Regions from separate parts of the Streptomyces sp. NPDC026246 genome, predicted to be linked through region 3. Evidence: riboswitches for the same ligand, from Rfam matches in the RefSeq annotation. Region 3 holds a riboswitch; each other region holds the start of a gene.
What was found. A riboswitch is a leader RNA that binds a small molecule or an ion and turns the genes downstream of it on or off. The one in region 3 is predicted to bind cobalamin.

Region 1: it holds a riboswitch for cobalamin, as region 3 does, so the genes downstream of both, ACZ4M5_RS03625 (energy-coupling factor ABC transporter permease) here and ACZ4M5_RS04800 (prenyltransferase/squalene oxidase repeat-containing protein) in region 3, are expected to answer to the same signal.
Region 2: it holds a riboswitch for cobalamin, as region 3 does, so the genes downstream of both, ACZ4M5_RS32900 (cobalamin biosynthesis protein) here and ACZ4M5_RS04800 (prenyltransferase/squalene oxidase repeat-containing protein) in region 3, are expected to answer to the same signal.
Region 4: it holds a riboswitch for cobalamin, as region 3 does, so the genes downstream of both, ACZ4M5_RS14235 (ABC transporter substrate-binding protein) here and ACZ4M5_RS04800 (prenyltransferase/squalene oxidase repeat-containing protein) in region 3, are expected to answer to the same signal.

The regions. Positions count from the first base shown of each region.
Region 1 is NZ_JBVHPJ010000001.1:835,242-842,385, reverse strand. Features, by position in the region: gene ACZ4M5_RS03640 (SDR family NAD(P)-dependent oxidoreductase) at 24-830, shown strand; gene ACZ4M5_RS03635 (VOC family protein) at 968-1,783, shown strand; gene ACZ4M5_RS03630 (serine/threonine-protein kinase) at 2,167-3,615, shown strand; cobalamin riboswitch at 3,720-3,904, shown strand; gene ACZ4M5_RS03625 (energy-coupling factor ABC transporter permease) at 3,935-4,636, shown strand; gene ACZ4M5_RS03620 (energy-coupling factor ABC transporter substrate-binding protein) at 4,633-4,998, shown strand; gene cbiQ (cobalt ECF transporter T component CbiQ) at 5,005-5,754, shown strand; gene ACZ4M5_RS03610 (energy-coupling factor ABC transporter ATP-binding protein) at 5,751-6,626, shown strand; gene ACZ4M5_RS03605 (maleylpyruvate isomerase N-terminal domain-containing protein) at 6,985-7,144, shown strand, end outside.
Region 2 is NZ_JBVHPJ010000020.1:37,182-44,325, reverse strand. Features, by position in the region: gene ACZ4M5_RS32910 (inorganic phosphate transporter) at 340-1,587, shown strand; gene ACZ4M5_RS32905 (hypothetical protein) at 1,621-1,842, shown strand; cobalamin riboswitch at 1,974-2,111, shown strand; gene ACZ4M5_RS32900 (cobalamin biosynthesis protein) at 2,213-3,166, shown strand; gene ACZ4M5_RS32895 (cobyric acid synthase) at 3,169-4,677, shown strand; gene ACZ4M5_RS32890 (putative cobaltochelatase) at 4,745-6,823, shown strand; gene cobO (cob(I)yrinic acid a,c-diamide adenosyltransferase) at 6,823-7,144, shown strand, end outside.
Region 3 is NZ_JBVHPJ010000002.1:148,814-155,957, reverse strand. Features, by position in the region: gene ACZ4M5_RS04810 (CbiQ family ECF transporter T component) at 1-601, opposite strand, end outside; gene ACZ4M5_RS04805 (SCO2322 family protein) at 594-1,247, opposite strand; gene ACZ4M5_RS04800 (prenyltransferase/squalene oxidase repeat-containing protein) at 1,244-2,473, opposite strand; adenosylcobalamin-variant (AdoCbl-variant) riboswitch at 2,595-2,682, opposite strand; gene ACZ4M5_RS04795 (TetR family transcriptional regulator) at 2,754-3,419, opposite strand; gene ACZ4M5_RS04790 (glycosyltransferase family 4 protein) at 3,631-5,067, shown strand; gene ACZ4M5_RS04785 (class I SAM-dependent methyltransferase) at 5,061-5,810, shown strand; gene ACZ4M5_RS04780 (prenyltransferase) at 5,807-6,877, shown strand; gene ACZ4M5_RS04775 (hypothetical protein) at 6,953-7,144, opposite strand, start outside.
Region 4 is NZ_JBVHPJ010000004.1:498,232-505,375, reverse strand. Features, by position in the region: gene ACZ4M5_RS14265 (acyltransferase) at 1-76, shown strand, start outside; gene ACZ4M5_RS14260 (EamA family transporter) at 104-961, opposite strand; gene ACZ4M5_RS14255 (XRE family transcriptional regulator) at 1,059-1,631, shown strand; gene ACZ4M5_RS14250 (YbaK/EbsC family protein) at 1,675-2,238, shown strand; gene ACZ4M5_RS14245 (4-hydroxybenzoate 3-monooxygenase) at 2,232-3,455, opposite strand; gene ACZ4M5_RS14240 (CoA-binding protein) at 3,534-3,944, opposite strand; cobalamin riboswitch at 4,023-4,209, shown strand; gene ACZ4M5_RS14235 (ABC transporter substrate-binding protein) at 4,279-5,304, shown strand; gene ACZ4M5_RS14230 (FecCD family ABC transporter permease) at 5,301-6,353, shown strand; gene ACZ4M5_RS14225 (ABC transporter ATP-binding protein) at 6,350-7,144, shown strand, end outside.

The DNA of each region.
Region 1 (7,144 bases), on a different contig from region 3:
CCTCCCGCTTAAAGTGGGGCGGCATGACGAACCAGCCGACGCAGAGCACCCCGACGCCACCCGCCTACCTCGCCGAACTGTTCTCCCTGGAGGGCCGCGTCGCGCTGGTCACCGGCGGCAGTTCCGGCATCGGGCGGGCCATCGCCGTGGCCCTGGCCCGCGCCGGGGCGAGCGTCGTGATCGTGGCACGGAGGAAGGGTGAACTCGCCGCTACAGTCGCGGAGTTGACGGACCTCGGCTGCCGGGCCGCCTGGGTCGCAGCGGATCTGAGCACCCGCGCGGGCGTGCGGGCCGCCGCGGACGGCGCGGTCGAGGTGTTCGGCGAACCCGACATCCTCGTCAACAGCGCGGGGATCAACCTGCGTCCGCCCATGGACGAGCTCACCGAGGACGTCTGGGACGCCACGATGGCCGTCAACCTCGAGGCCCCCTTTCTGCTGGGGCAGCGTTTCGGCCCCGGCATGGCGGAGCGCGGTTACGGGCGGATCATCCACATCAGCTCCCAGCAGGCACATCGCGCGTTCGTCCAGAGCGGGGCCTACGGCGCCTCCAAGGGCGGTCTGGAGGCGCTGGCCCGCTCCCAGGCCGAGGCGTGGTCGCCGCGCGGCGTCACCTGCAATCTGCTCGTGCCGGGCTTCGTCATGACGCCCCTCAACGCCCGCCTGCAGTCCGACACCGAGGCCGTGGCGACCCTGGCCGCCCGCACCATGATCGGGCGCAACGGTCTGCCCGGGGACTTCGCGGGCGCGGCCGTCTTCCTGGCGAGCCAGGCCTCCGCGTACGTCACCGGCCAGTCGGTGTTCGTGGACGGCGGTCTGTCCGTCCACTGAAACACCCCGGCCCCTTCGCACCGCTCGCGGCGGCTCCCCGCCCGGCCCCGGCGTCCCCCGAGTGGAGAGCGGCGGCGCGCGCCGCCGGGTGCCCGGTGTCACGCTGGGCCCACGACTCGCTGAAGGGAAGCACCGCCATGATCACCACGGAGTACGCCCCCGGCTCCCCCTGCTGGCTCGACCTCGGAGCTCCGGACGTCCGGGCCGCCGCGTCCTTCTACAGCGCCGTGCTCGGGTGGGAGTACGAGTCCATGGGCGAGAGCGAGAACGGCGAGAACGGCGACAACATCGAGGGCGGGATGTTCAAGAAGGACGGCAAGGTCGTCGGCGGCCTCGGCAAGCTGACCGAGGAGGGCGCGCGCCCGGCGTGGATGCTGTACTACAGCGTGCCCGACGCGGACGCCACGACCGAGGCCGTGCGGCAGGCGGGCGGTACCGTCCGGGTCGAGCCGATGGACCTCGACGAGTGGGGCCGCATGGCCCAGTACAGCGACCCTCTGGGCGGCCAGTTCGCCGTCTGGCAGCCGGGGACGACCGCCGGCCTGGATCTGGTGGACGAGCCGGGCTCGCTGTCCTGGGTCGAACTGTTCACGACCGACGCGGCGGCGGCCAGGGAGTTCTACGGCGGCCTGTTCGACTGGCAGTTCAGCGACATGCCGCTGCCCGGCGGCGCCGGCACGTACACCCTCATCACGCCGGCGGGCCTGCCGGAGGACCGGATGCACGGCGGGCTGATGGAGTTGGGTGCGCAGGACCTGACGCTGACGGACGGACGGCCGTACTGGCACCCGGTCTTCGCGGTCGAGGACTGCGACGCCGCGGCGGCCCGCGTCACGGAGAAGGGCGGCGAGGTGCAGATGGGACCGCAGAACATGGAGGGCGTCGGCAGGCTGGCCGTCTGCCTGGACCCTGCCGGGGCGGAGTTCGTACTGCTCGCACCGTCGGAGGACTGAACGGGCCACGCGGCCTGCTCCCTGTCCGGGGCCGTCGGGACGGGGCCACCACACTTCGCGCACCCGCCCCCCCCCCCCGGTGACCCGTGGGCCGGGCGACCGGTTCGGCCTGCGCCGGTCTCCGGCCGCCGGGCTGCCGCCGATCGCGGCGGGCTTCCGCCGCGGCGCCGCGGCCCGGGCCGTGGGGCGGACCGGCCCGGCCCGCCCTGCAGGGCTCTGCGGGTCGCGCGGGGCGGGCCGTCCGCCCCGTCGTGGAGGGGGCCCGCCGCCGGGGGACCGCGGGGGCGCGCGGCGCCAGTATCCTGGGGCGGCTGCGGCAGCCCTCAGCAATCCCCGCGCATGCGCGGGGAGTTCGGCCTGCGGCGACGGACCTTCCCCTGAGCGTGAGACGAGGACGAGTGCTGCTAGCGGGCCGCTACCGGCTGGATGTGGAGATCGGGCGCGGTGGAATGGGAGAGGTCTGGCGCGCGTACGACGAGACGCTCGCCAGAGCGGTGGCCGTCAAGCTGCTGCTGCCCCAGGACACCGACGCCACGGCGACCTCGCGGTTCCGGCTGGAGGCCCAGACCGCCGGGCGCCTGAACCACCCCCACGTGGTCGGCGTGCTGGACTTCGGCGAGTTCGACAACCGGCTCTACCTGGTGATGGAGCTGGTCGACGGCGACAGTCTCTCCCAGGTGCTCGCCACGTCGGGCGCGCTGCCCGCCGAGCGCGTGGCCGTCCTGGCGGCACAGGCCTCCGCCGGCCTCGCCGCCGCGCACGCCCAGGGCATCGTGCACCGGGACGTGAAGCCCGCCAACCTGCTGCTCGACGCCCGCGGCACCCTGAAGATCGGCGACTTCGGCATCGCGCGCTTCCTCGACGACCCCGGCGCCGCGCTCACCGCCACCGGCCAGATCGTCGGTACGGGGATGTACCTCGCCCCCGAGCGCGCCCTGGGCAAACCCGCCGGCCCCGCCTCGGACATGTACTCGCTGGGCTGCGTGCTCTACCAGCTCCTCAGCGGCCGCCCCCCGTTCGAGGCGGACAGCGCCGTCGCCCTGCTCCACCAGCACCTCGACGCCGTTCCGGTGCCGCCCCGCGAGCTGGGCGTCTCCGGTCTGCCGCCGGCGTTCGAGAACTACCTGCTGGGCCTGCTGGCCAAGCAGCCCGAGGACCGGCCCACCGCGCAGCAGGCGGCCGAGTGGTTCGCGGGCGGCGCCTGGCGGGGGCTGCCCGAGCCGCTGCCGGAGATGTCATCGCCCGTACGGCCCCGGCCCCGGCCCGCGCCGGCCGCTCACGGCACCTATCAGGGCGCGGAGACGAGCAGCCCGACCACGTACGCGCTGCCCGCGGCACCCGGGTCCCGCAGCGCGGCCCGCGCGGCGCAGGCGGGGCGTCCCGGGCGCGGCGGGCGGCGCGGCGGCGGGAGCGGAAACCGTTCCAAGGCCGTCGCCGCGGTCGCGGCCGCGGCGCTGTTCGTCGCCGCGATGCTCATCGGCATGCAGTGGTTCTCGCCGGACGACACCGCCACGGAGGGCACCGACCCGGGCCCCTCGCCCACCGCGAGCACCCCCGCCGCCGGGACGGGTTCCGGCTCGGCGTCCGGATCGCGGCCGGACTCCGGCCCGGCCGCCGCCACGCCGGCCACCGGGACGGTGGCCGATGTCACCCCGCCCGGCACGGCGCCGGCCGAGCAGGTTCCCGCCTCTCCGACTGCCGCGGGCACCGCAGCCCCACCGGACGCGGGCGCCGAGCCACCGGCGGAGGCGGAGCAGCCGGAGCAGGAGCAACTGCCCGGGCCGCAAGGGGACGGTGAGGGCGAGGACGGCGGGGACGAGGGCGACGACTGAACCCTCCAGGCGTTCCCTCGGCGGAGCCCCAGGTGCGCCGGTGTGCGAGGGGGCGCCCCTCGCGCGCCCCCCGGGTGCGGGTTGTGCTCGTCCTGATCCGGGCCTTATTGTCACCTGGCCTTGGTGAACGGGAAATCCGGTGTGATGCCGGTGCGGCCCTCGCCACTGTGAATCGGGAAGTCCGGCTCCGGCCCTCGCGGGCAGCCACTGGGTCCTTGTGACCCGGGAAGGCGGAGTCCGGGCGGTGGTACCCGTCAGCCAGGAGACCGGCCAAGGCGCGTCAACCATCCACGAGGTGCTGGAGAGGGTCTGCTGAGCCATGCACATAGCCGAGGGTTTCCTTCCTCCGGCGCACGCGGTCGCCTGGGGCGTCGCGTCGGCGCCGTTCGTCGTCCACGGGGTCCGGTCACTCACCCGTGAGGTGCGCGAGCACCCGGAGAGCACGCTGCTCCTCGGCGCCTCCGGCGCCTTCACGTTCGTCCTGTCCGCGCTGAAACTGCCGTCCGTCACGGGCAGTTGCTCCCACCCGACCGGCACGGGCCTGGGGGCCATCCTGTTCCGGCCGCCCGTCATGGCCGTGCTCGGCACCATCACCCTGCTGTTCCAGGCGCTGCTGCTCGCCCACGGCGGTCTGACCACGCTGGGCGCCAACGTCTTCTCCATGGCGATCGTCGGGCCCTGGGCCGGGTACGCCGTGTACAAGCTGCTGCGGCGGTTGGACGTGCCGCTGATGGTGACGGTGTTCTGCGGCGCGTTCGTCGCCGACCTGTCCACCTACTGCGTCACCAGCGTGCAGCTGGCGCTCGCCTTCCCCGACCCGGGCAGCGGTTTCCTGGGCGCGCTCGGCAAGTTCGGCTCCATCTTCGCGGTCACCCAGATCCCGCTCGCGGTGAGCGAGGGACTGCTGACGGTCCTCGTGATGCGGCTGCTGGTGCAGTCCAGCAAGGGCGAGCTGACCCGGCTCGGCGTGCTGCTCACCGCCCGGCAGACGCGTGACGAGACCGAGGCGGTGGCCCGATGAGCCGGAATACGAAGATCAATCTGCTGCTGCTGTTCGTCGTGGCGGCGCTCGCCGTGCTGCCGCTCGTGCTCGGCCTCGGCGACCACAAGGAGGAGCCCTTCGCGGGCGCCGACGGTGAGGCCGAGACGGCGATCACCGAGATCGAGCCCGACTACGAGCCGTGGTTCTCCCCGCTGTACGAACCGCCGTCCGGGGAGATCGAGTCGGCCCTGTTCTCCCTGCAGGCCGCGCTCGGCGCCGGTGTCCTGGCCTACTACTTCGGTCTGCGCCGCGGACGCCGGCAGGGCGAGCAGCGGGCGCTGGAGCGGGAGGCGGCGGCCGCTCCCCCGGCCGCCGGAGAGTCCGTCACCGCGAAGGACTGAGTCCGGGTGCTGCCGATCGACGCGGCGGCGCACAGCAGCCGCTGGCGCCACCGTCACCCCGTGGACAAGGCCGTGCTCGGGCTGGGTCTGACCGTGCTGGCCGTCTGCCTGCCGCCCTGGCCGGGCGCGGCCCTGGTGCTCGTCACCGCGGTCGTGGTCCTGCTCGGTCCGGCCGGTGTGCCCGGGCGGCGCCTGTGGCGGGCCTACCGGGTGCCGCTGGGCTTCTGCGCGACCGGCGCGCTGACCCTGCTGGTGCAGGTCGGCGGGCCGGGCGGGTTCGTCTCCCTCGCCGCCGACGGTCCGGCGCGGGCCGGGGAGTTGATGCTGCGCACCTCCGCGGCCTCGCTCGGCGTACTGCTGTTCGCCTTCACCACGCCCCTGTCCGACCTGCTGCCGCGCCTGGTGCGCGCGGGGGTCCCGGCTCCCGTGGTGGACGTGGCGCTGGTGACGTACCGGATGAGCTTCCTGCTGCTGGACTCCGTGCGCCGCATCCGGCAGGCGCAGGCGGCCAGGCTCGGTCACACCGGCCGCCGCGCCGAGTGGCGGTCCCTGGCCGGTCTCGGTGCCACGGCGTTCGTGCGGGCCTTCGACCGGGCCTCCCGCCTCCAGGCCGGCCTGGCCGGGCGGGGCTACGACGGCACGCTGCGCGTCCTGGTCCCCGAAGCGCGCGTCTCCCTCCGTTTCACGGCCGTCAGTTGCCTGCTGCTCGCGGCGCTGGCCGCCGCCACCTTCCTCCTGGAAAGGCCGCCGCTGTGAGCGAGCCCGCCCTCGTCGCCCTGCGGGGCGCGTCCTTCGCCTACGAGGACGGCCCGGCCGTGCTCAGCGGTCTGGACTTCACCATCACGGAGGGCCGTGCACTCGCCCTGCTCGGCCGCAACGGCAGCGGCAAGACGACGTTGATGCGGCTGCTGAGCGGGGGACTGCGCCCGCGTCAGGGCGCGTTGTCGCTCGACGGGCGGGTGGTGACGTACGACCGCAAGGGGCTGACCCGGTTGCGGACGACGGTGCAGCTCGTGGTGCAGGACCCGGACGACCAGCTGTTCGCGGCCTCCGTGGAGCAGGACGTGTCGTTCGGGCCGCTGAACCTCGGTCTGCCGGACGGGCAGGTGCGCGAGCGGGTGGCGGAGGCGCTGGCGGCCCTGGACATCACCGCCCTGGCCGACCGGCCCACGCACCTGCTGTCCTACGGCCAGCGCAAACGGACCGCCATCGCGGGCGCCGTCGCCATGCGCCCGCGTGTGCTGATCCTGGACGAGCCGACGGCCGGACTCGACCCGGAGGGCCAGGAACGGCTGCTCACCACCCTGGACGGACTCCGCGCGAACGGCACCACCGTGGTGATGGCCACCCACGACGTCGACCTCGCCCTGCGCTGGGCCGACGACGCGGCGCTGCTCACCCCGTCCGGCGTGCGCACCGGGCCGGCCCCGGTGGCCCTGGCGCGCACCGACCTGCTGCACGCGGCGGGACTGCGGCTGCCGTGGGGCGCCGCGGCCGCGCAACTGCTGCGCGCCCACGGCCTGGTGACCGGTTCGGAGCCCTGCCCCCGCACGCCGGAGGAGCTCGCGGCCCTGGTCGCCGGACGGGCGGGTGCCGTGCCGGAGGGCTCGCCGGTTCAGTCGACGTAGGACTGCAAGGGGCCGCGGCGGCGGACGTCGAGGGTCGCGCAGTGGAACGAGCCGCCGAACGGGGCGTGGTGCAGCAGGTCGCACGGGATCGGCTCTGACACGGGCGAGGCGGGTCGTTCCTCCGGCCGGGGCGGAGTCGGCCGGGTGGCGGGCGTCCTCGTCGGCCGCGGCCGGTAGGTGCTGGGGGTTCCATGACGGCCGTGGCTCACCGATCCCGTCCGGGTGGGTCTCGCGGTGCCGGAACGTGCCTCGTGCGTGAGGGGATCGCGGCAACGCGCCTCCGCGACCGCCTCGTCCCCGATTCGACTGCCCCGAAAGGCGCTTGTCCCTCCCCGCCGGACCGCACTACGTTCTCGGGGTGGATCTCTTCTCACCGTCCTGGACGGCGCTGCGCGGGGCGGTCGCCGCCCTCGACGACGAGGACTTCGGGCGTCCGTCCGGCTGCACGGGCTGGCTGGTGCGGGATCTGGTGTGCCATCTGGTCATCGACGCGCAGGACGTGCTCATCACCCTGGCGA
Region 2 (7,144 bases), on a different contig from region 3:
CGCGTTCCGGCCGGGCGCGGGCGGCGCACTTCGCCCGTATACGGCCGGGGCTCCCGGCGGCCGGCGGCCCGGGCGCCGGCACGCCCTCCCCCGTGATCACCCCTGGTCGATCACCCGTCACTACGCGTCGGGTACTCTGCCTGTGGGCTGCCGCGGTCACTCGATCGGCTGAAGCGGTACGCGCGAGGGATCCGGTCGCCGGAGGGCGGGGACCCTGACAGCAGGGCGGAACGGCAACCCTCGTTTGTGGACACTCCCGCGCCCCTCCCAGTTCATCTTCCGTTCACTCGGGTTACCTACGTTCGTCCAGCCAACGACCTCGAACGATTGCCTGGGTAAATGGAAAGCTTCTCGCTGATCCTCGCGATTGTGGTGGTAACCGCACTCGCGTTCGATTTCACGAACGGTTTCCACGACACCGCGAACGCGATGGCCACGACCATTTCCACGGGCGCCATGAAGCCCAAGGTCGCGGTCGCCATGTCCGCCGTCCTCAACCTGGTCGGCGCCTTCCTCTCCGTGGAAGTCGCCAACACGATCTCCAAAGGCCTCGTCGACGAGGCCGGCATCCGGCCCGAGGTCATCTTCGCCGCCCTGGTCGGCGCGATCCTCTGGAACCTGCTCACGTGGCTGGTCGGCCTGCCGTCCAGTTCCTCGCACGCCCTGATGGGCGGCCTGATCGGCGCCACGATCGCCTCGGCGGGCGCCGGCGCGGTGCACGGCGACGTGCTGGTCACCAAGGTGCTGCTCCCGGCGATCGCCGCGCCGCTGGTCGCGGGCATCGCGGCGATGCTCGGCGCGCGGCTGACCTACAGGCTGGGCAAGCGGGCCGAGGACACGGAGTCCGCCAAGAAGGGCTACCGGGCCGGCCAGATCGCCTCGGCGGGACTGGTCTCCCTGGCGCACGGCACCAACGACGCGCAGAAGACGATGGGCATCATCACCCTCGCCCTGGTCGCCGGCGGCACCCTCGCCCCGGACTCCGACCCGCCCACCTGGGTCATCCTCTCCGCGGGCGTCGCGATCGCGCTCGGCACCTACCTGGGCGGCTGGCGCATCATCCGCACCATGGGCAAGGGCCTGACCGACCTCCAGCCGCAGCAGGGCTTCGCCGCCCAGACCAGCGCGGCCACGGTCATCCTGGCCTCCTCGCACCTCGGCTTCTCCCTGTCCACCACGCACTCCGTCTCCGGCGCCGTGATGGGCGCGGGCCTCGGCCGCAAGGGCGGCGTGGTCCGCTGGTCGACGGCGACGCGGATGTTCGTCGCCTGGGGCCTGACGCTGCCGGCCGCCGCCCTGGTGGGCGCGCTCGCCGAGTACGTCACGGGCCTCGGTGACTGGGGCACCGCCGTGGTGGCCGTCTTCCTGGTCGCCTCCAGCGCGGTCATCTGGAAGATCTCGCGGCGCGAGGTCGTCGACCACACCAACGTCAACGACACCGCGGAGGCGGAGCCGGCCGGCGTGGTGACCACGGCGATGGCCGCGGTGACGCCGCCGCCCGTCGGCCACGTCGCCGAGGAGCCGGTCCCGGCGTTCCCGGCGCAGGCCACCTCCGAGCGGGCCCCCTCCACGACCACCCCGGTCTGATCCTGCCACCGGTAACAAGGAAGAGTCACTGAGATGAAGATCGACTGGGCGGCCCTCGGTTCCGTCTTCGGCGTCAGCCTCGTGGTCACCGTGGCCCTGGTGGGCCTGTTCACCCTCGGCATCACCGGCCTGTCCCGCCGCGAGCGGGCGGCCGCCGAGGGCGGCTCCGCGGGCCTCGCCGTCACCGGCGCCTACGCCTGCTTCGCCGCGTGCGCGGCGGCCGTGGGCTACGGCATCTACCTGATCATGGCCTGACGGCCGCACATCACGAGCGCGTCCAGCCGGGCGGCACGGGACCTCGGGTCCCGTGCCGCCCGGCACGTGTGTGACCGGGGGGATGTGGGCTTCTGCACACTCTCCCCGCGCAGGTCAACGGCAAGTTGACGGTTGTTCGCGGCCGTGGTGGACTGCCGGGGCCAATACGGCGGCAGGAGAGGAAGCCGGTGCGAGTCCGGCGCGGTCCCGCCACTGTCACCGGGGCGCACGCCCCGGGAGCCAGGAACTCTCACCGCCGGTCTCTTCGAACCAGGGCGTGGACACCCTGAGTGAGGACACATCGCCATGCGCGGCTGCCGACCGAGGCCCCACACCCCGCCTGCGACCTCCCCCACGGCCGGCTGAGCCGATGGGTGCCGGTCGCGTCTTCGCGTACGGCGCCGCCGCCGGCCTGATCGGTGACCTGCTGCTCGGCGATCCCCGCCGGGGGCATCCGGTCGCCGCGTTCGGGCGGGCCGCGGGCGCCGTGGAACGGGTGCTGTGGCGGGACCACCGCGGGTGGGGCGCGCTGCACACCGCCGTGTGCGCCGGAGGAGCCGTCGCTCTCGGATGCGCCGCCGCACGCGCCGTGCGGGGCTCCGCCGTCGCCTCCGTCGCCCTGACCGGCGCCGCCACCTGGGCCGTGGTCGGGGGGACGTCGCTGGCGCGGGAGGCCTCGGCGATCGGCCGGGCCCTGGAGGCCGGGGACGTGGAGGCCGCCCGGGCCCGGTTGCCGCACCTGTGCGGACGGGATCCGCAGGCCCTCGACGCCGACGGCATCGCCCGGGCCGTGGTCGAGTCCGTCGCCGAGAACACCTCCGACGCGGTGGTGGGGGCCCTGGTCTGGGGAGCCGCCGGCGGAGTTCCGGGGCTGCTCGGGTTCCGGGCCGTGAACACCCTGGACGCCATGGTCGGGCACAAGTCGGCCCGCCACCGGCGCTACGGCTGGGCCTCGGCCCGGCTGGACGACGTCGCGGGGTGGCCGGGCGCCCGCCTGACCGCCGCGCTCGCGGCCCTGGCCGGCCCGGATCCGCGCGGGGCCGTACGGGCCTGGCGGGCGGACGCCGGGCTGCATCCGAGCCCCAACGCCGGTCCGGTGGAGGCCTCGTTCGCCGGGGCGCTCGGCGTGCGGCTCGGCGGGACGCTGTCGTACGGCGGGCGGGTGGAGCACCGGCCCGTGCTGAACTCCGGGGGGCGTGCCGTCGTCACGGACGACGTGGAACGGGCCGTGCGGCTGTCGCGGCGGGTGAGCTGGCTGGCGCTCGGGGTGTGCGCCGGTGCCCGGCTGCTGACCGGTGCGCGACGGAAGAACAAGGGGAGATGAGCATGCGCGGTGGGCTTCTCGTGGCCGGCACCACCTCCGACGCGGGCAAGAGCGTCGTGACGGCGGGCATCTGCCGGTGGCTGGTGCGCCAGGGCGTGAAGGTCGCGCCCTTCAAGGCGCAGAACATGTCGCTCAACTCCTTCGTGACGAGGGAGGGCGCGGAGATCGGCCGGGCCCAGGCCATGCAGGCGCAGGCCTGCCGGGTCGAGCCGGCCGCGCTGATGAACCCGGTGCTGCTCAAGCCCGGGGGTGAGCAGAGCAGCCAGGTCGTGCTGCTGGGCAAGCCGGTCGGGGAGATGAGCGCGCGCGGCTACCACGGCGGGCGGCAACAGCGGCTGCTCGGGACGGTGCTGGACTGCCTGGAGCAGTTGCGGGGCACGTATGACGCGGTGATCTGCGAGGGGGCCGGGTCGCCCGCCGAGATCAACCTGCGGCGGACCGACATCGTCAACATGGGCATCGCGCGGAACGCCGGGCTGCCCGTGCTCGTCGTCGGCGACATCGACCGGGGCGGTGTCTTCGCCTCGTTCTTCGGGACGGTGGCGCTGCTGTCCCCCCAGGACCAGGAGTGCGTCGCCGGGTACCTCGTCAACAAGTTCCGCGGGGACCTCTCCCTGCTGGAACCCGGGCTGGAGATGCTGGAGGGCCTCACCGGGCGGCGGACGTACGGTGTGCTGCCGTTCCGGCACGGGCTGGGCATCGACGAGGAGGACGGGCTGCGGGTCTCGCTGCGCGGGACCGTGCGCGAGTCGGCCGTCGCGCCGCCCGTCGGCGAGGACGTGCTGCGCGTCGCGGTGTGCGCCGTGCCGCTGATGTCCAACTTCACCGACGTCGACGCGCTGGCCGCCGAACCGGGCGTCGTGGTGCGGTTCGTGGACCGGCCGGAGGAGCTGGCCGACGCCGACCTGGTCGTCGTGCCCGGCACCCGCGGGACCGTCCGCGCGCTGGAGTGGCTGCGCGAGCGGGGACTGGCCGAGGCGCTGGCCCGCCGGGCCGCCGAGCAGCGGCCCGTCCTCGGCGTCTGCGGCGGCTTCCAGATCCTCGGCGAGCACATCGAGGACGACGTCGAGAGCCGGCGCGGGAAGGTCGACGGGCTCGGACTGCTGCCCGTGCGGGTGCGGTTCGCGCGCGAGAAGACCCTCACCCGGCCGGCCGGCGAGGCCCTCGGGGAGCACGTCGAGGGCTACGAGATCCACCACGGGGTCGCCGACGTCCAGGGCGGCACGCCGTTCCTGGACGGCTGCCGGGTCGGCCAGACCTGGGGCACGCACTGGCACGGCTCGCTGGAGTCGGACGGTTTCCGCCGGGCGTTCCTGCGCGAGGTCGCCGCCGCCGCGGGCCGGCGTTTCGTGCCGGCCCCGGACACCTCGTTCGCCGCGCTGCGCGAGGAGCAGCTCGACCGGCTCGGCGACCTGATCGAACAGCACGCGGACACCGACGCGTTGTGGCGGCTCATCGAGTCCGGCCCGCCGAAGGGCCTGCCCTTCGTGCCGCCGGGGGCTCCCGCGTGAGCGGCGCGCCCCGGGCCCCGCGGGCCCAACACCCCGAACGCACAGGCACCTTGGAGGGCGACGACCAGTGACCACCCCGTTTCCGTTCACCGCCGTGGTCGGCCAGGACGATCTGCGGCTCGCGCTGCTGCTGAACGCCGTGTCACCGGCGGTCGGCGGCGTGCTGGTGCGCGGCGAGAAGGGCACCGCCAAGTCGACGGCCGTGCGGGCGTTGTCGGCGCTCATGCCGCAGGTCGACGTCGTCCCCGGCTGCCGCTTCTCCTGCGACCCCGCCTCCCCCGACCCCGCGTGCCCGGACGGACCGCACGCGCCGGGGACCGCCGGTGCGCACCGCCCCGCCCGCATGGTCGAACTGCCCGTCGGCGCCTCCGAGGACCGGCTGGTGGGCGCGCTGGACATCGAGCGGGCGCTGTCGGAGGGCGTGAAGGCGTTCGAGCCCGGCCTGCTCGCCGACGCGCACCGCGGGATCCTCTACGTCGACGAGGTCAACCTGCTGCACGACCACCTGGTCGACCTGCTGCTCGACGCGGCGGCGATGGGTGCCTCGTACGTGGAGCGCGAGGGCGTCTCCGTGCGGCACGCGGCCCGGTTCCTGCTGGTGGGCACCATGAACCCCGAAGAGGGCGAGCTGCGGCCGCAGTTGCTCGACCGGTTCGGTCTGACCGTGGAGGTCGCCGCCTCCCGCGACCCCGACCAGCGGGTGGAGGTCGTACGGCGCCGGCTGGCCCACGACGACGACCCGGCCGCCTTCGCCGCGCGCTGGGCCGACGAGGAGGCCGAGGTGCGGGCCCGCATCACCGCCGCCCGGGAGCTGCTGCCGTCGGTGCGGCTGGGCGACGGGGCGCTGCGGCAGATCGCGGCGACCTGTGCGGCCTTCGAGGTGGACGGCATGCGCGCCGACATCGTGATGGCCCGGACGGCGACCGCGCTGGCCGCCTGGGCGGGCCGTACGGACGTGCTGGCCGAGGACGTCCGGCAGGCGGCGCTGCTCGCGCTCCCGCACCGGCGCCGTCGCAACCCCTTCGACGCGCCGGGTCTGGACGAGGACAAACTGGACGAGACCCTGGAGGAGTTCTCCGACGACGACCCGGACCCCGACCCGGACCCCGACCCCGACCCGGGTTCGAACGGACCCGACGGTCCGGACGGCGGCGGCCCGGACGGCGGCGGCCCCGACGGCGGCGGCCCGGACGGCGGGGGCGGTGGCCGGCCCGAGCCCGCGGAGGACGCCCCGCGGCAGGGCGACGGCGCGGCGGACTCCGCCGCGCCCGAAGAGGACGGGCGGCCGCAGCGGCCCGGGGCCGGCGAGCAGTCGGCCGTGGGCGCCGGCGAGCCGTTCCGCACCAAGGTGCTGAGCGTGCCCGGTCTGGGCGAGGGGGCCGCGGGGCGGCGTTCACGGGCGCGCACCGAGCACGGGCGGACGACCGGGGCCCGCAGGCCGCGCGGCACGCTGACCAAACTGCACCTGGCGGCGACCGTGCAGGCCGCGGCGCCGCACCAGCGCTCCCGCGGCAGGTCCGGGCCGGGTCTGGTGGTGCGCCGGGACGATCTGCGGCAGGCCACCCGCGAGGGCCGCGAGGGCAACCTCGTGCTGTTCGTCGTGGACGCCTCCGGGTCGATGGCGGCCCGCAAGCGCATGGGCGCGGTGAAGGGAGCCGTGCTGTCGCTGCTGCTGGACGCCTACCAGCGGCGGGACAAGGTGGGCCTGGTGACCTTCCGGGGCTCGGGCGCGGACGTCGCGCTGCCGCCGACCTCGTCGGTGGACGCGGCGGCGGCCCGTCTGGAGACGCTGCCGAGCGGCGGCCGCACCCCGCTGGCCGCCGGGCTGCTGCGCGCACACGACGTGCTGCGGGTGGAGCGGCTGCGGGATCCGGCACGGCGGCCGCTGGTCGTGGTGGTGACGGACGGCCGGGCGACCGGCGGCCCGGAGCCCGTGGCGCTGGCCGGCCGGGCGGCCCGGCTGTTCGCGGCCGAGGGCGTCGCGTCCGTGGTGGTGGACTGCGAGTCGGGGCCGGTGCGGCTGGGGCTCGCCGGGCGGCTCGCCGGTGAACTGGGCGGGACCGCCGTGACGTTGGACGAGCTGCGGGCCGACTCGATCGCCGGGCTGGTCAGGGATGTGCAGGGAACTTCGAGGAGGGCCGCGTAATGCCGCAGGGACAGCCGAGTGTCGTTCCGGACGACGGTCTGACGACCCGTCAGCGTCGGAACCGGCCGCTGGTCATGGTGCACACGGGCGTCGGCAAGGGCAAGTCCACCGCCGCCTTCGGGCTCGCGCTGCGGGCGTGGAACCAGGGGTGGCCCGTCGGGGTGTTCCAGTTCGTCAAGTCGGCGAAGTGGAAGGTCGGCGAGGAGAACGCGCTGAAGGTGCTCGGCGCCTCCGGCGAGGGCGGCTCCGTGGCGTGGCACAAGATGGGCGAGGGCTGGTCCTGGGTGCAGCGCGGCCTGCAGGGTGACAACTCGAGCAACG
Region 3 (7,144 bases):
CCTGCAGCAGGCCCCGGACGCCCTTGTCCGGACGGCCGCGCAGCCTGCGGGCGGCGCGCAGCCGCTGCACGTCCGCGATGAGGTTCGGGGCGAAGGTGAGCGCGACGACGACCGCCACGCCCATCTCGTACAGCGCGCCCGGCACCGACTTCAGGAGACGGGCGGGGTTCGCGAGGGCGTTCGCGGCACCGACGCAGATCAGCAGGGTGGCCAGCCGCAGACCGTCGTACAGCGCGAAGACCAGGGCCTCCGCCGTCACCCTGCCGCCGAGGCGGATGCCCTGCGCCCAGTCGGGCAGACCGGCCTCGGGCAGCGTGAACAGGGTGTGCGTGCCCGGGATCGGGGAGCCGAGGACCGTCGCGAAGACCAGCCGGACCAGCAGCACGAGCAGGGCGAGTTTGACGAAGGCGCCGTAGGAGCGGGACCAGGGCGTGTCGGGCCGGCGGGCGGCCACGACGTAGGCGGAGACGGCGATGAGGAGGGCGAGCAGCAGGGGGTTGGTGGTGCGGGTGGCCGCGGTGCCCAGGGCGAGGGCCCACAGCCACCAGGCACCGGGGTGCAGGGTGGCCGGGCGCCCCTGCGGCGGGGTCGTGCTAGCCACGCCGCCGTACCTGCCAGACGGCTGCTCCCCCCAGGATCACCACCACCGCGATGCCGGCGACCAGCCCCAGGGCCGGGCCGTCGCCGGACGTGCCGCCCTCCGCCCCGTCCTCCTTCGACTCGTTCCCGTTCGCCGACGGTTCCGGGCGCTGCGCGACCTGCTCGCCGCAGCCCTTCTCCGGGTAGCCGGCGATGGCGCACAGCAGGGCGTCGCTGCCGTAGCGCAGCGGCCCGGCCACCGCGGCCAGGGCCTCGGCGGTGGTCGCGTCGGGGGAGATCCGGGCGCAGGCCGTTCGCGCGGGCGGCGGACGCTCGCCGTCGGGGGCGTCGGCGGCCGTGCCGAAGTCGAGGACGAGGGCGACGCGCTTGGTGCCCTCCTCGGCGGGCGTCCGCGCGCAGATCGTGTCGAAACGGGCCGCGCCGCGCGGCCGGGCCGCGTCCGCCGAGTCCTCGCTCACCGCGAAGCGGAAGCCCTGCACGTCGCCGTCCGAGGGGCGGGCCGTGGACGGCCCCTGGGTGGCGTACACCCAGCGGTCGCCGTCGCGCTCCCAGAACGACCAGTAGCGGTAGCCGGCGGCCTGCGCCTGACCGGCGCCCGCGAGCGGCAGGAGCGCGGCCACAAGCAACAGCAGGGCCCTGCGGATCACGGCTGCTGCTTCTTCCGGCGGCCGTTGCTGAACAGGAAGCCGATGCCGATGCCCGCGACCAGGCAGACGCCGACGTACCACCAGACGCCGAACACCGAGTCCGAGTCCTTCGAGTCCTGCTCCTCGTTCTCGCCCTGCCCGTCCGCCTTCGCGGCGGCGGCCTGCGGGGCCGGGCCGGTGGCGTTCAGCTGCTTCACCAGGTCGGCGCCGCCGAAGTCGCGCGGGTCCGTGCCCGTCGCGTGCGCGGCGAAGATCAGCTGGGCGTAGGCGGCGGGGCCGTTCTGCCGGGCCCAGGCGGCGGAGTTCTTCTCCAGCCACCGCACGGACTTCCCGGCCTGCCCGGTGTCGCCGTGCGCGGCGAGCGCCACGGCCGCGTCGGCGGTGTTGCCGAAGTCGGGCTGCGGTTCGGCGCCGGGCAGGGCGGACATCAGGTGGTCGCCGTCCGCGGCCAGCGCGGCGGTCAGGTAGCCGGCCCCGTTCGCCGCCGCCTGCCCGGGCGTGCCCGGCTTCGCGCAGTCCGTGCCGGGCTTCTTCTCACCGGCCTTCGCCGCCATGCCCTTGCCGAGCGCGCCGAGCACCCCGGCGGCCGTGGCGTCGGCGTTGGCGAACAGCTTGCCCTTCTTGTCCGGCTGGAACGCGAACGCCCCGTCCTCGTCCCCGCCGCACGGCAGGGCGAGCTTCAGCAGCGCGTCGTACGGCGACTTCCCGCCCTTCTCGACGCGGCCGGGCTGCTCGCCGGCGGCGGCCAGGGCGCCTATGACGACCGACGTCGAGTTGGTGTCGCTGGCGCCGCCGGGCGCGTAGCCCCAGCCGCCGTCCTCGTTCTGGACGGACTTCAGCCAGCCGACGGCCTTGCGGGTGACCTCGTCGTGCCCGCCGAGCGCGGCCAGGGCCTGCACGGCGGCGGAGGTGGCGTTGGTGTCGACCATCGTCCTGCCGTCGCACGCGGCGGCCGGGTCGGCGCGGTAGGCGGCGAAGGCGCCGTCCGCGCACTGCTGGCGCACCAGCCACCGCACCGAGCCGGCCGCGGGCTTCACCCCCACGGTGTCCTGCGCGAGCAGCGCGAGCGACTGGCGCCAGACACCGTCGTACTTCGGGTCCTTGTCGCCGTGGAGGGCGGACGGGAGCGCCGGGGACGGCGAGGGGGACGGGTCGGCGGCGGCCGGGGTGGCGGCGCCGATCACGGCGACGGCGGCCAGGACCGCGGCGCTGCGGCGGACGTTCATGATCGGCGGGTGCCTCTCCCTTGGGGGAGCCGGGCGGCACGGGACACCCCGGCGGCTCGGCTCCGTATACCTCGACGGTGCCGTGCACCGGCGGACTGCCGGGCACGCGAGCCGGTCACGAACCGTACGCGGCGATCCGGCTCACCGCCCCGGGGCGGCTCACGGTTGCGGGTCAGCGCCGGAATTGCACCGGCTTCCCCACGTACGGTGTGATGACGACCCGCTTACTGTACCCGCCCGTCAAAAGCGCCCCGCGGGGCGACGGACGTGGGGGCTCGCGTCAGGAGCGGCCCGGAGGCGCCGGGTCGATCAGGCGGCAGACCGTCTCGATGTCGACCCGGACCTGGGCGATGGACGCGCGGCCCGACAGCCAGGTGATCAGCGCCGAGTGCCAGGTGTGCTCGATGACGCGGACCACGCCGAGCTGCTCGGGCGTCGGATCCTCCTGGCCCATCGCGTCCAGGATGATCGCCGTGGTCTGCCGGGACACCTGGTCGACCTCGGGGCTCACGCTGCGGTCGGCGAAGGTGAGGGCCCGCACCATCGCGTCGGCCAGCTGCGGTTCGCGCTGGAGCGCGCGGAAGGCCCGCATCAGCGTCTCGGCGACCCGCTCGGCCGCCGTCTCGCCCCGCGGCGGCCTCTTCCGCAGCGTGCCGTGCATGTGCTCCAACTGGTCCTGCATCGTGGCGACCAGCAGATGGATCTTGGAGGGGAAGTACCGGTAGAGCGTGCCCAGCGCGACCTGCGAGGACTCCGCGACCTCCCGCATCTGGACGGCGTCGAAGCCGCCCCGGACGGCCAGTTGGGCGCTCGCGTGCAGGATGCGCCGGCGGCGGGCCTCCTGCCGCTCCGTCAGGGGCGGGGAGGCGAGGGCCGCGGCTGCTGCCGCGGATTCCGCCTTGGCCACCTTGTTCACCTGAGCGCTCACCTCGGCTCCTGCGGGCATGCGTCGATCCCGTTCCGTGACCGTCCGTGAGGACGGGTGATCACACAGCATGGCACGGCACCGGCCGTGGCGTGAATCACCTGATCCACTGCTCACAGCGCCCCTACCTGCCGGTAGATTCGGAGCCTCCGAACGATCAAGTCTGAAACTTGTTCTAGATTAGCGTCCCGGCGTAATCTCGCGGGACAATGCAGGGAGAAGGGGGCCCAGGGTGACCGCTGAGGCCAGTCAGGACGGGGCCCCGCAGGACCCGGCCGCCGACGGCTTGCGACCGCTCCGCATCGCGCTCCTCACCTACAAAGGAAACCCGTTCTGCGGTGGCCAGGGCGTCTACGTCCGCCACCTCTCGCGGGAACTGGCCCGCCTCGGCCACCGCGTCGAGGTCATCGGCTCCCAGCCCTACCCCGTCCTGGACGAGGGATACGACGGCCTGAGCCTCACCGAGCTGCCCAGCCTCGACCTGTACCGCCAGCCGGACCCCTTCCGCACCCCGGGCCGCGACGAGTACCGCGACTGGATCGACGCCCTCGAGGTCGGCACCATGTGGACCGGCGGCTTCCCCGAGCCCCTGACGTTCTCGCTGCGCGCCCGCCGCCATCTGCGCGCCCGCCGCGGCGCGTTCGACGTCGTGCACGACAACCAGACGCTCGGCTACGGCCTGCTGGGCGACGTCGGCGCACCCCTGGTGACCACCATCCACCACCCCATCACCGTCGACCGGCAGTTGGAGCTGGACGCGGCCGACGGCTTCAAGCGCCGTCTGTCGGTGCGGCGCTGGTACGCCTTCACGCGCATGCAGAAGCGCGTGGCGCGGCGCCTGCCGTCCGTGCTGACCGTCTCCGGCACCTCCCGCCAGGAGATCGTCGACCACCTCGGCGTCCGCCCGGACCGGATCCACGTCGTGCACATCGGCGCCGACACCGACCTGTTCTCGCCCGACCCGTCCGTGCCGGTCGTCCCGGGCCGGATCGTGACCACCTCCAGCGCGGACGTGCCGCTGAAGGGCCTGGTGCACCTCGTCGAGGCGCTGGCCAAGGTGCGCACCGAGCACCCGCAGGCGCATCTCGTCGTCGTCGGCAAGCGCCCCGCCGAGGGCCCCGTCGCCCAGGCCATGGAGCGCTACGGCCTCGACGGCGCCGTCGAGTTCGTCAAGGGCATCTCCGACGCGGAACTCGTCGACCTCGTGCGCTCGGCGCAGGTCGCGTGCGTCCCGTCGCTCTACGAGGGCTTCTCGCTCCCGGCCGCCGAGGCCATGGCGACCGGCACCCCGCTGCTCGCCACCACCGGCGGGGCCATCCCCGAGGTGGCCGGCCGCGACGGGGAGACCTGCCTGGCGGTACCGCCCGGCGACGCGGGCGCGCTGGCCGCCGGACTCGTCCGCCTGCTGGGCGACGCGGACCTGCGGGCCCGCCTCGGCGCCGCCGGACGTGACCGCGTGCTCCGCCACTTCACCTGGGCCAGGGCCGCACAGGGCACGGTGACCCGTTACCGCGAGGCCATCGACCGCACCGGCGCCACCGGCCGCCCCGCTGCGGGCGCCGCCCGGTCCGCCCCGGCCGCGGCCGGGAACAGCGCCGCCACGGGGCCCGTGCCCGCGGCGGCGGCAGATGTAGCAGGCGTCAACTCCGAAAGCAGGGCCACGTGCTGACCGTCGACTTCTCCCGGTTCCCGCTCGCCCCGGGCGACCGCGTCCTGGACCTCGGCTGCGGGGCCGGCCGGCACGCGTTCGAGTGCTACCGGCGCGGCGCGCAGGTCGTAGCGCTCGACCAGAACGCCGAGGAGATCCGCGAGGTCGCCAAGTGGTTCGCGGCGATGAAGGAGGCCGGCGAGGCCCCCGAGGGCGCCACCGCCACGGCCATGGAGGGCGACGCCCTCGCCCTGCCCTTCCCCGACGAGTCCTTCGACGTCGTCATCATCTCCGAGGTGATGGAGCACATCCCCGACGACAAGGGCGTCCTCGCCGAGATGGTGCGCGTGCTCAAGCCCGGCGGCCGCATCGCCGTCACCGTCCCGCGCTACGGCCCCGAGAAGGTCTGCTGGACCCTGTCCGACGCCTACCACGAGGTCGAGGGCGGCCACATCCGCATCTACCGCGCGGACGAACTGCTGCGGAAGATCCGCGAGGCCGGCCTGAAGCCCTACGGCACCCACCACGCCCACGCCCTGCACTCGCCCTACTGGTGGCTGAAGTGCGCGTTCGGCGTCGACAACGACAAGGCGCTGCCGGTGCGGGCGTACCACAAGCTGCTGGTCTGGGACATCATGAAGAAGCCGCTGGCCACCCGGGTCGCCGAGCAGGCGCTGAACCCGCTGATCGGCAAGAGCTTCGTGGCCTACGCGACCAAGCCGCACCTGCCGCGCACGGCCGCCACGGGGGCGGACGCCACGTGACCACTCCCCGGACGGAACACCTGGTCCTGCCCGGGGTCCTCACCGCGGGGGAGGCCGCCGCGACCGTCGCCGGCGTTCTCGCCGTGCAGCGCGAGGACGGCGCGATCCCCTGGTTCCGCGGCCACCACCTGGACCCCTGGGACCACGTCGAGGCCGCCATGGCGCTGGACACGGCCGGTGAGCACGAGGCCGCCGAGCGCGCCTACCTGTGGCTCGCCCGGCACCAGAACGACGACGGCTCCTGGTACGCGGCCTACGCCGACGGCGACTTCGCCGACGTCACCGACCGGGGCCGGGAGACCAACTTCGTCGCCTACATAGCGGTCGGCGTCTGGCACCACTACCTCTCCACCGGCGACGACACGTTCCTGGAGCGGATGTGGCCGTCGGTGTACGCCGCGATGGAGTTCGTGCTGCGCCTGCAGCAGCCGGGCGGGCAGATCGGCTGGCGGCGCGACGACGACGGCACGCCCACGGCCGACGCCCTCCTGACGGGCTGCGCCTCCATCCACCACGCCCTGCGCTGCGCCCTGGCCATGGCCGAGCAGCGCGAGGAGGCCCAACCGGACTGGGAGTTGGCCGTCGGGGCGTTGCGCCACGCCCTGCGGCACCACCCCGAACGGTTCCTGGACAAGAACCGCTACTCGATGGACTGGTACTACCCCGTACTGGGCGGCGCGCTGACCGGCGCCGAGGCCAAGGCCCGTATCGAGGAGGGCTGGGAGCGGTTCGTCGTCCCCGGACTGGGGGTGCGCTGCGTGGTGCCCAACCCGTGGGTGACCGGCGGCGAGTCCGCCGAACTGGCGCTCGCGCTGTGGGCGATGGGGGAGTCCGACCGGGCCCTGGAGATCCTGCAGTCCATCCAGCACCTGCGGGACGCGGACAGCGGCCTGTACTGGACCGGGTACGTCTTCGACGACGACGCGGTCTGGCCGCGCGAACTCACCACCTGGACGGCCGGGTCACTGCTGCTCGCCGTGGCCGCGCTGGGCGGACACGAGGCGACCTGCCAGGTGTTCGGGGGCACGGAACTGCCGGTCGGTCTCGAGTCGGACTGCTGCACCTGACAGGCCGGGTCCGCCGTTGCCGAGGGCGCGGGTCGTGTGCGGCTTCGCCGCGCGGTCCCCGCGCCCCTGAGGGCGTCAGTGCCGGTGCACCCGGTTGGCGATGGCGTGGCCCACGAACAGGTAGACCACGGCCGCCAGCCCGTAACCCGCCACGACCCGGGCCCAGGCCTCGTCGAACGTGAAGAGGTCGTGGGACCAGCCCGCCAGAACACGGGCGCAGTCGTGGATGAACTGGACGAAACTGTTGCCCTGGTTGGCGTCCAGGAG
Region 4 (7,144 bases), on a different contig from region 3:
CGAGCAGCTGCGGGCGCTGCATGAGCTGGACGAGGAGGCCGCGGCCGCCCTCGCGGAGCTCGAACCGGGCTCCTGAGCCTCGGGGCGGCCCCCGCCGGCGTGCTCAGCCCGAGGCCAGCAGGACCGTACCGACCAGGGCCAGTCCGGCGCCCGCCGCCTGGACCGCCCGCAGCCGCTCGCGCAGCACGCCGCGCGCGGCCACCGCCGTCACCACCGGGTAGAGCGAGGCGAGCACGGCCGCCACCGTGACCGGACCCTGCTGGGCGGCGATCGAGTAGGTGCCGTTCGCGGCGACGTCCGCCAGGCCCACGAAGGCGAGGGCGGGCAGGGAGCGCCAGGGGAAGCCGTCCGCCGGAAGGGCGGGGGCGCCGCGCCGCACCGAGACGTACAGGGCCGCCCCGCCCGCGGCCACATTGGTCACCCGCTGCACGAACAGGGCGAGGAACAGACCGGTCAGGGTGTGCGACGCCTCGGCGATCAGGGCCATCACCGCGCCGAAGCCGAACGCCGCGAGGAGGGTCAGGGCGATGGCCTGGCGCTGCACGGGCGCGCCGCGGAACTGCGGCCCACCGGCGAGACAGATGCCGGCGACCGCGACGAGGATCCCGACGAACTGCAGCAGGCCGGGGCGTTCGCCCAGCACCAGTCCCACCCCCACGGGCACGGCGACGCCGATCGACCCCAGCGGCGAGACCACGCCCATCGGCCCGAGGGCCAGGGCTTTGTAGAAGGCCAGCATCGCCACCGGCCCGACCAGCCCGGCGGCCACGGCGAACCACAGCTGCGGCCCGGCCTCGCTCCAGCCGCCCGTGGCGACGACGACCGCGCCCAGGACGACGACCGCGATCGACTGCGAGACCACGACCACGGTGAGCGCGGGCGTGCGGCGGGTCAGCAGTCCGCCGCCGAAGTCGGCCAGGCCCCAGAGCAGGCTGGTGGCCAGGGCGAAGAGCGCTGTCATGGAACGGATGCCTCGCAGTACAGTTCAGTGAACGATCAGGTCAACCACACCATAGTGCAGCACGCTGCACTATGTCATACAGAATATTGGACGGAACGTGTCGGACCTCGACCTGCTGACCCAGTCCCTGGCGCGCAGCGTCAAGCACTGGCGCGCGGTGCGCGGCTTCACGCTGGACGTGCTCGCCGCCCGCGCGGGAGTCAGCCGCGGCATGCTCATCCAGATCGAGCAGGCCCGCACCAACCCCAGCCTGGGCACCGTCGTGAAGATCGGTGACGCGCTCGGCGTCAGCATCACCACCCTCCTCGACTACGAGCAGGGCCCGAACGTCCGCGTCGTCCCCGCCGAGCAGGCCGTCCGGCTGTGGCACACGGACGCCGGCAGCTACAACCGGCTGCTCGCCGGCACCGAGGCCCCCGGGCCGCTGGAGATGTGGGACTGGAGGCTGATGCCCGGGGAGAGCAGCCCCTCCGACCCGCACCCGGCCGGCACCACCGAACTGCTGCACGTCACGGCCGGAGAGCTGACCCTCACCGTCGACGGGGCCGAGCACCGGGTGCCCGCCGGCGCCAGCGTCCACTTCGAGGCCGGCGTCCCCCACACGTACGGCAACACCGGGGACGTGCCGATGGAGATGGTCATGGCCGTCTCGGTGCCGCCCGTCTCCTGAGACGCCCGGGCGGCGGTCCGTCCGGTGTTGTTAGCGTGCGGCCATGCGCGCACCCCTCGGACACTTCGACGACGCCCGGCCCGCCCCCGCCTGCCTCGACGAGCTGACCACCCCCGTCGCCGACGCCGTACGCCACTGGCGGGGCAGCGTCCCCGCCGACCAGATCGTCTACGTCGAGACCGACCCCGCCTGGGCCGACACCGCGACCTTCGTGGAGCACTACGGGCAGGACCTGCTGGAGCGCTCCGCGAACTGCGTGGTCGTCGCGGGCAAGCGCGGTGGGGAGACCACGCTCGCCGCGTGCGTCGTGCTGTCCACCACCCGGGTCGACGTCAACGGCGTGGTCCGCCGCCGACTGGGCGCCCGCAAGGCCTCGTTCGCCGCGACGGACACGGCGACCGGCGAGACCGGCATGGAGTACGGCGGCATCACCCCGATCGGGCTGCCCGCCGACTGGCCCGTCCTGGTGGACGCGGCCGTGGTCGACCTGCCCTACGTCCTGGTCGGCAGTGGCCGGCGCCGCGGCAAGCTGCTGGTCCCGGGCAAGGCCTTCGCCGAACTGCCGGGCGCGGTGGTCGTGGAGGGCCTCGGGGCTCCCGTTCAGTAGCGGGCTGCCGTGCCCAGGTACTGCTCGGCGAACGCGGCGGCCGCCACCGGCGAGGTGAACAGCCGGCGCAGCCGGGCGAGCGTGGTGCCCGCACGGAACGGGTCGCCCGCCGCGGTGCCGTGGAACACCTCGGACAGCCACTGCGAGAACTCCTGGTAGTCCCACACCCGCCGCGCACTCGCCGCCGCGTAGCCCGCCAGGCCGCTGTCGTCGCCCGTGGTGAGCCGGGCGGCCAGCGCGTCCCCGAGCAGGAAGGCGTCGTGCAGGGCGAGGTTCATGCCCTTGGCCGCGATCGGGGCGACGAGATGGGCGGCGTCCCCGGCGAGGTGGAGCCGCCCGAACGTCACCGGCTCGACCACGTGGTCGTGCATGTCCAGCACGCGCTTCTCGATCAGCGGTCCCTCCGTCAGCGGCGGGACGCCGGACGCCCCGAGCCGCTCCCGCAGCTCCGCCCAGACCCGCTCGTGCGGCCAGTTCCCGGGATCGTCGCCGGGCGGGCACTGGAGGTAGTAGCGGGTGACCTCGGGACTGCGGGGCATCTGGCCGGCGAAGCCGCGCTCGTGACAGCCGAACAGGACGCAGTCCGCGGACGGCGGGGCCTCGGCCAGCAGGGCCAGCCAGCCGATGCCGTAGTCGTGCCGGGCGACCCGCACCCGGTCCGGAGGCAGTGCGGCCCGGGTCGCGCCGCGCGCCCCGTCGCATCCGGCGATGAAGTCGCAGTGCACGACGACCCGTTCACCGCTGTCGGGGCAGAGGTAGGACACCGACGGGTGGCCGGTGTCGGCGTCGTGGACGCGGACGTCCCGGACGCCGAAGCGGATCCGGCCGGCGCGGACGTCGGCGTACTCGCGCACCAGGTCCGTCACCAGCAGCGGCTGCGGATAGACGAAGTGGTGAGCACCCGTCAACTCGCCGTAGGGGAAGCGGTAGCGTTCCCCGCCGAAGCGGAATTCGCAGGCGGTGTGCAACTCGGCGCGGTCCAGCAGGTTCCGCGCCAGACCCCGCTTCTCCAGGCCCCGCACGGCCCCTTCCTCGATGACCCCCGCCCGGGGCCGCCGCTCGATGAACGCGCGGGTCTCCGTCTCCAGCACCAGGCAGTCCACCGAGGCCGCCCGCAGGATGTTGCCGACGGTCAGCCCGGCGGGCCCGGCGCCCACGACGACGACCGGAAAGTGTTGCGGGGAAAGGGACTTGGGGCCGGAGGAGGCGTCGGTCATGCGGCTCATTATGGGGGCCGGCCCCGGCCGGCGGAACGGCCGAGGCCCCGGCCGCCCGCAGCCGGACGACGGCCCTCGTCACCGCCCCAGCAGGGGGATCTCGATGGCCGGGCAGCGGTCCATCACCATCTCCAGACCCGCCGCACGGGTCCGTTCGTACGCCGCCTCGTCGACGACGCCGAGCTGGAACCAGACACCCTTCGCGCCCTTGGCGACGGCCTCGTCCGCGACCGCGCCGGCCAGGTCGCTGTTCACGAAGACGTCCACGACGTCCACCTCGAAGGGGATGTCCGCAAGGCTCGCGTACCCCTGCTCGCCGTGCACCGTCTCCGCCTTCGGGTGCACCGGCACCACGCGCTTGCCGAAGCGCTGGAGCACCGCGGCCACGCCGTACGCGGCACGCTGCCGGTTCGACGACAGGCCCACCACGGCCCAGGTGTCGCCGAGCCCGGTGAGAATCCTGCGGACCGCTGCCTCGTCGCCGTACACCGGTGGCCTCCTCGGAATTCGCAAAAGAACTGTTCCCGGTCAACGACCCGGGCCGCCCGGTGATTCCCCCCACCCCCGTGATAGCTTGCCGAGGCCAGTCGAACCCATGTACGTGGGTCAGGGAATCCGGTGCGAATCCGGAACTGACGCGCAGCGGTGAGGGGGACGGGCGGGGCCTCGGCCACTGGACGCACCGCGTGTCCGGGAAGGCGCCCCGATCCGGACGAACCCGAGTCCGAAGACCTGCTGGCGGCCCCCGCGGCAGACGCGGCGGGGGAGCACCGTACGACCGGGCTCCGCGATCGAGCCCTCGACGACCGAGGACTGGTTCCCCGTGCCCCTCGCCCGACCCGCCCGCGCGGCCGTGCTGCTCGCCGTCTGCTCCCTGCTCCTCGCCGGTTGCGGCGGCACCGAACCCTCCGGCCGCGGTGACGGAAAGACGGCCGTCACGCTCGGCAACTGCGGTCACGAGGTCCGCGTGAAGACCCCGCCGCGGCACGCCGTCTCCCTCAACCAGGGCACCACCGAGATCCTGCTCTCCCTCGGTCTCGCCGACCGCCTCGCGGGCACGGCCACCTGGACCGACCCCGTGATGAAGGGGCTGGAGAAGGAGAACGCCGAGGTGCCGCGGCTCGCCGACGACAACCCCTCCTTCGAGCGGGTCCTGGACGCCGACCCCGACTTCGTCGCCGCCTCGTTCGTCTCCACCCTCGGCAAGGGCGGCGTCGCCACCCGGGAACAGTTCGAGAAACTCGGCGTCCCCACCTACGTCTCCCCGTCCGACTGCGCCGGCAAGGACAACAGCTCCGGCGGCGACGGCTCCCGCGACAAGCCCCTCGGCATCGGCACCGTCTACCGGGAAGTACGCGACCTGGCCACGGTGTTCGGCGAGCGGGAGCGCGGCGAGCGGCTCGTGGCCTCCCTGCAACGGCGGTTGGACAAGGCCACCGCGGGCCTCGACGCCTCCCGGGTCACCCTCCTGTACTGGTTCGCCAACTCCGACTCGCCCTACATGGCGGGCTGTTGCGGCGCGCCCGGCATCATCACCCGGGCCCTCGGCGCGAAGAACGTCTTCGACGACACCCATGACGAGTGGCCGCAGATCAACTGGGAGACCGTCGCCGACCGCGACCCGGACGTCCTCGTCATCGGCGACCTGACCCGGAAGTCGCAGACCGCCGAGTCGGCCGCGAAGAAGATCGCCTTCCTGGAGTCCAACCCGGTCACCCGGACCATGGACGCCGTCCGCCACCGGCGGTACGTGCTGCTCAGCGGGCAGGCCATGAACCCGACCATCCGCACGGTCGAGGGAGTGGAGCAGGTGGCCGCCGGGCTGCGCCGCTTCGGGCTGGCCGAGTGACCGCCCTGGATCCGGCCGCTCCCGGCGTCCGCCCTCGCCGCGCCGCCGGGCTCGCGCTGGGCGCGGCCGGAGCCCTGACCCTCGTGGTCTCGGTCGCCGCGGCCATCACGATCGGCCCCGCCGACATCGGCGTCGGGGACGTGTGGTCGGTCGTGGCCGCCCACCTCGGCCTCGGGGACTCCGGGCTGACGCCCGTGCGGGACGGCATCGTCTGGCAGCTGCGGCTGCCGCGCACCCTCCTCGCCGCCGTGTGCGGGGCCGGACTCGCCGTGTGCGGGGTGGTGATGCAGTCGCTGCTGCGCAACCCGCTTGCCGACCCGTTCGTGCTCGGGGTGTCCTCGGGTGCCTCGACGGGAGCGGTCGCGGTCGTCGTGCTGGGCGTCGGCGGAGGCGCCGTGTCGGTGTCCGCGGGCGCGTTCCTCGGCGCCCTCGTCTCCTTCGCCCTGGTGCTGCTGCTCAGCCACACCCTCGGCGGCACCACCGACCGGGTCGTCCTCGCGGGCGTGGCCGCCATGCAGCTGTTCTCCGCGCTGACCTCGTTCGTCGTCATGACCTCGGCCGACGCCGAGACGACCCGCGGCGTGCTGTTCTGGCTGCTCGGCTCGCTCGGCGGCGCGGGCTGGACCGACGTCCGGCTGTGCCTCGCCGCCCTGGCCGTCGCCCTGGTGGTGTGCCTCGGGTACGCCCGTACCCTCGACGCCTTCGCCTTCGGGCAGGACGCCGCCGCCGCCCTCGGGGTCTCCGTGGCCCGGACCCGCCTGGTGCTGCTGTGCGTCACGGCCCTGCTCACGGCCGCGCTGGTCAGCTCCGCCGGGGCCATCGGCTTCGTCGGGCTGGTCCTGCCGCACGCCGCCCGGGCCCTCACCGGCCCCGGCCACGTCCGGCTGCTGCCGGTCACGGCCCTGGCCGGAGCGGTGTTCCTGGTGTGGGTCGACACCCTCGCCCGGACGGTGCTGGATCCGCAGGAGGTCCCGGTGGGCGTGGTGACGTCGCTGGTCGGGGTGCCGGCGTTCGTGGCGGTGCTGTACCGGACACGGAGGGTGCGATGAGCGGGACGGAGGCGGCGACGGGAGGACCCGGCGCGCCCGCCCACGGCGGGCCCGCCGGGACGGGCGGCCCGGACGCGGGCAACGCAGCCCGGGCCACGCGGGCGGTGGGCGAGACCGGGCTGCGGGCCGAGCGGGTGAGCCGGCGGGCCGACGGGCGCCTTCTCGTCGACGGCGTCAGCCTGGCCCCCGAGGCCGGTTCCACCCTCGGCGTCCTCGGCCCCAACGGCTCCGGCAAGAGCACCCTGCTGCGGCTGCTCGCCGGGCTGCTCGCGCCGACCGCCGGGGTCGTCACCCTCGACGGCACCCCCCTGGGGGACCTGCCCCGCCGTGCCGTGGCCCGGCGTCTGGCCGTCGTCGCGCAGCAGTCGGACACCCAGGTCGAGTTGACGGTCGCGGACGTGGTCCGGCTCGGCCGCGTCCCGCACCGCCGGGCCTGGACGCCCGCCTCGGCGGACGACGAGCGGGCGGTCCGCGAGGCGTTGGAGCGCACCGGCCTGACCGACCGGGCCGCGCAGCCCTGGCACACCCTGTCGGGCGGGGAAGGGCAACGGGTGCAGATCGCCCGCGCGCTCGCGCAGGAACCCCGCGAGCTCCTCCTGGACGAGCCGACCAACCACCTGGACATCCACCACCAGCTCGACCTGCTCGACCTCGTCACCGCGCTGCCCGTCACGACCGTCGTCGCCCTGCACGACCTCAACCTCGCGGCGATGTACTGCGACCGGGTCGTGGTGCTGCGCGCGGGGCGCGTGGTGGCCGGCGGCACACCGGCCGAGGTGCTCACGGCGGAC